2 regions of the Plantactinospora sp. CA-294935 genome follow, and region 1 is predicted to be linked to the other one. Evidence: riboswitches for the same ligand, from Rfam matches in the RefSeq annotation. Region 1 holds a riboswitch; the other holds the start of a gene.

Evidence for each region. Region 1 has a riboswitch for thiamine pyrophosphate ahead of ACQEVC_RS17795 (ECF transporter S component). Riboswitches for the same ligand answer to the same signal wherever they lie in the genome.
Region 2: linked by a shared signal. The riboswitch ahead of thiE (thiamine phosphate synthase) and the one ahead of ACQEVC_RS17795 (ECF transporter S component) in region 1 are both predicted to bind thiamine pyrophosphate.

Annotation. Positions count from the first base shown of each region.
Region 1 covers NZ_JBNJMU010000001.1:3,968,243-3,970,623, reverse strand. The annotation lists gene ACQEVC_RS17805 (DUF6328 family protein) at 1-21, opposite strand, end outside; gene ACQEVC_RS17800 (sugar isomerase domain-containing protein) at 166-915, opposite strand; TPP riboswitch at 1,048-1,155, shown strand; gene ACQEVC_RS17795 (ECF transporter S component) at 1,232-1,822, shown strand; gene ACQEVC_RS17790 (ABC transporter ATP-binding protein) at 1,909-2,381, shown strand, end outside.
Region 2 covers NZ_JBNJMU010000001.1:3,145,762-3,148,142, reverse strand. The annotation lists gene thiO (glycine oxidase ThiO) at 1-465, opposite strand, end outside; partial or broken gene thiE (thiamine phosphate synthase) at 684-1,292, opposite strand; TPP riboswitch at 1,296-1,406, opposite strand; gene ACQEVC_RS14100 (ThuA domain-containing protein) at 1,839-2,381, shown strand, end outside.

The DNA of each region.
Region 1 (2,381 bases):
CTTCTCCGTCTCGACGGCCACGTGGGCCACCTCCCGTTCCGGTCGAAGTTCGCAGCAGTGTGCCCGAACCGGCCGTACGTGAAACGCGAGGAAGCCTCGACAGCGGACGCGGCGGCGGTACCGGTGGCAAACCGGACGGCGCCGGAGATCTGAGGTACCCGGGGGTCAGCCGCCCCGGCGGATCCGGCCGGCGTACCGGGCTTCGAGGGTGTTGTTGTGCTCGTCGCTGTCCGGAATGTTCGCCGAGAGGTAGACCGGGGCCGTCTCCCCCGCCTCGACCAGCCGACGGACCACCTCCACCACGACCTGCTGGGCGAGCAGCGCGGCGGTGATCGACGACACCGCGCCGACCGCACCGCCACCGGGCAGCGGCAGCGTCGCGTCGCCGTACGGGGCGCCGTTGTCGAGCACCACGTCGGCGAGATCACTCAACTTGCGTCCGGAGGGATGCCGGGACGCCACCCGGGCCGAGTGCTGCTGCGAGGTGATCGCGATCAGCCCGTGGCCGTGCTCCTTGACCAGCGACGCGAACTCGACGACGGTGCCGTTCACCCCGGAGTTCGAGGCGATCACGAAGACGTCCCGGGGGTCGATCGGGGTCAGCTCGTAGAGCCGGCGCGCCACGGTCGGGTCCCGTTCCAGGGTGGGGCCGAGGATGTCGACCGGCTCGCCACCGCGCAGCACCAGGTCGCGCAGCGCGATCCGGTTCGTCGGGACCAGTCCGCCGGCCCGGCCGGCGATTTCCATGGCCAGCGCCTCGGAGTGGCCGGTGCCGAACGCCTGCACCACGCCACCCGCCCGGAGCGCGTCGGTGACCAGGTCGGCCGCCCGGCGTACGCCGTCCCGGGCGGCGTACGCCACCCGCCCGATCGTCTCGGTGACCACATCGAGATAGCCCTCGGGGCTGAGTGTCACGCCGCACGCGTCCCTTCGAGATGTTGATCTGGGCCATCCACCCTATCCCGTGACATGGTGGGCACCACCACATCCACCGGCTCCACCGCTGTCGGCACAGCGGCATCCGGTGTACCGTCTGCGCAACAACAGCACATCCGACAGGGGAGCGCACAGCGCTGAGAGTGCGGGTGACACACCCGCAGACCCTCGAACCTGATCTGGGTAATGCCAGCGCAGGGAGTTCGGTCGAGTCTCCAGCCGCGCCGCAGTCCGGGCCGTCCCGGGTTGCGGCGTGCGTCTTGCCTGGTTCGCCACGCGACTGGGAGGCACGCTCATGAGTCCGTCCACCACCACCAGATGGCGCACCGTCGACATCGTCGTCGCCTCGGTCATCGCGGTCGCGTTCGGGGTCATCTTCTGGGCCTGGAACCTGGTGTGGAGCGCCACCGAGGGCGCGTTCACGTTCTTCCCGCCGGCCCAGGCCGTCATCTACGGCATCTGGCTGGTGCCGGGTGTGCTCGGCGGCCTGGTGATCCGCAAGCCGGGTGCGGCACTGTACTGCGAGTTCCTCGCCGCCTTCGTCTCGGTGTTGCTGGGCAGCCAGTGGGGCACCGTCGCGATCCTGCAGGGGCTCGCCCAGGGCGTCGGCGCGGAGGCGGCGTTCCTCGCCGTCGGGTACCGCTCGTTCCGGCTGCCGGTGGCGGTCGGCTCCGGTCTGCTGGCCGGTCTCGCTGCCGCGATCTTCGACCAGATCCGCTACTACTCCGAGTACGACTTCGACTCGTTCCGACTGCCGGTCTTCCTGTTCACCGTGCTCAGCTCGGCGGTGCTGGCCGGTGCCGGCGGCTGGGCGCTCACCCGGGCGCTGGCCCAGACCGGAGCGCTGGACCGGTTCCCGGCCGGCCGCGAGCGTACCGCCGTGTGAGCCGGTGGCGACGTCATGAGCGAGCGAATCAGCCAGCTCAGTGCGGATGAGCCTCATGACGGCACGGAGCGCAGCGGAGTGCCGGCATGAGTGAGGTACGGCTGCGCGGCTTCGGCTGGCGGCACGCCGGCCGCCGGGCCTGGGCGGTCCGCGACCTCGACCTGCGGATCGGGCACGGCGAGCGGGTACTCCTGCTCGGCGCCTCCGGTGCCGGCAAGAGCACGCTGTTGGCGGCGCTGGCCGGGCTGCTCGCCGAGGACTCCGGCGAGCAGGAGGGCACCGTCGAGATCGACGGGCTCGACCCGCGCAAGGCCCGGGAGCGGGTGGGCATCGTCTTCCAGGACCCGCAGACCCAACTCGTGATGGCCCGGGCTGGCGACGACGTGGCGTTCGGCCTGGAAAACCGGGGCGTTCCGGCGGAGGAGATCTGGCCCCGGGTCACCGAGGCACTGGCCCGGGTCGACTTCCGGTACGGGCTGGACCGGTCCACCGCCGCACTCTCCGGCGGCGAGCAGCAGCGGCTCGCCCTGGCCGGGGTACTGGCGCTGCGGCCCGGACT
Region 2 (2,381 bases), 820 kb from region 1:
CGCGGCGACCAGCCGGCGCGGGTCGACCTGGTGGTCGCCGGGGGCGAGCGCGCCACCGCGCAGCCGGGTGGCCAGCAACGGTTCGCGGTCCCGCAGCTCCGCCGGCCGCAGCGGGGTCACCGGCAGCCCCAACTCCCGCTGGTACGTCCAGAGCCGTTCCGCCTCGGCCAGGTCGTCGGAGGTGAGCGCGACGGTCAGCGTTCCCTCGGTCCGGTAGCCCAGGTCCAGCCCGGTGTACTCGGCGAGTTCGGCGGCGAAGCCCGGCCAGCGGGCGGCGGACTCGACAAGCAGTCCGGTCAGCACCCGCTCGCCGAAGTAGGTCTCGGCGACCGGGGCGAGCATTCCGGCCGCCACGTCGGAGGCGCCCGAGCCGGGCGTGGCGTCGTACACGCTGACCCGCATGCCCCGGGCGGCGCAGCGCCAGGCGACGGCGAGCCCGATGGGCCCACCGCCCACCACCGCCACGTCCGCCCGGCCGCCCCCTACCGTTGAACCTTTTTCCACCTCCCCTTGCGGTCCGGCGGACCGCAAGGTCGGACGCGGTGCGTAGGCGCCGCGCGGTCCAGGTCGAAAAAGGTTCATCCCTGGGCCCCCGCACCCCGACCCGAGAGCGGGGAACCGCGCCGGGGGTCCCACCCCGGCGATGTTCCCCGTTCCGGATCGGGTGGGGGCGGATCGGTGTGCAGGGCGGTGAGGAGGGCGGCGGTGGCTTGGGCCGGGTCGGCGGCGCCGGAGACGGCACCCACCACGGCCACCCCGTACGCCCCGGCGGCCAGCAGCGCGGGTACCCGCTCGGCGGTGATCCCGCCGATCGCGATCACCGGTACCGGCACCGCGGAGGCGACCCGGCGGATCCCCTCCGGGCCGATCGGCACGGGCAGCCCGTCCTTGGTGGAGGTGGCGTGGCAGGGGCCGACGCCGAGGTAGCTGGCGCCGGCCGCGACCGCCGCCGCACCGGTTTCCGGGTCCCGGGCGGTCGCGCCGAGCACGGCGGTCGGGCCGAGCACCCGGCGGGCGGCGTCGACCGGCAGGTCCCGGGCGCCGACGTGCCCGCCCGCCGCACCGATGGCCAGCGCGAGGTGCAGCCGGTCGTTGACCAGGCAGCCCGCCCCGGCGGCGGCACACCGGCGGGCGACCTCGGCGGCCAACTCGTACGCCGTCCGGTCGTCGATGTCGTCCTCGACCCGGACCTGCACGACCAGTTCGGGGCCGGCGACCGAGAGAGCCGCGTCGACCACCGCGAGCGGGTCCCGCCCCGGCCGGGTGTCGGTGATGAGGTGAAGTCGTCCGATGTGTAGCACGGCAACGCTCCTCCCTGCGCCGGCATTACCCGGATCAGGTTCGACGGTCGGGGGCTCGACAGCCCCCCTCTCAGCCCGGTCTACCGGGCTCCCGTGGGTTACTTGTCGGCGAGCGTACGCGCCTGGTCACGGGTCCGTAAAGGGCCGTGACAAATCGCACAGTGTCAACACTCGACCACGTACCGCCGTTCCGGACCCGGTGACCGGCGGCTGGTGGCTGGCGGCCGACGGCTGGCGGCTGGCGGCTGGCGGCTGGCGGCTGGCGGCTGGCGGCTGGCGGCTGGCGGCTGGCGGCTGGCGGCTGGCGGAAATGTCTGTCCCATCCGGATCATTCGCGCTCGTTACACAACCGTTACCCGAATTAACCTCACCGCCTTATTCCGAGCGGCCAGCAGCCGGCCCTAATTTGTTCAACCACAAGGCAAAATTCGACGACCGGCGCTTCGGCGAGCTTCGGGCGTACCTCCACCCCCCGTGGCGGTCTTCGGCGTACCGACCCGGGATCCCCCTGTCCTCACCGGACCAAGGAGATCCTCCGTGTCCAGTCCCGGCCGCTCCGGCGGCGCATCGCACCCCCCGCAACCCCATCGCAGACTCCTTCGCGGCCTGGTCGGCGCCGTCACGGCCGTGCTCCTCGGCACGACCGCGCTGACCGCCACCCCGGCCTCGGCCGCCCCGGCGGTCCTGCCCCAGGCCCTGGCACCGGTCAAGAAGGCACCGGCGGTTGAACCGGCTCCCGAGGCCGAAACCTTCAGTGTGCTGGTCTTCTCCAAGACGGCCGGCTTCCGGCACGACTCCATCCCGGCCGGCATCGCCGCCATCCAGCAGCTCGGTGCGGAGCACGGGTTCACCGTCGACGCGACCGAGGACGGGGCGGCGTTCACCGACGCCAACCTCGGCAAGTACCAGGCGGTGATCTGGCTCTCCACCACCGGCGACGTGCTGAACGCGGAGCAGCAGGCCGCCTTCGAGCGCTACGTCCAGGCCGGTGGCGGGTACGTCGGGGTGCACGCCGCCTCGGACACCGAGTACGACTGGCCCTGGTACGGCGAGCTGGTCGGGGCGTACTTCGCCTCGCAC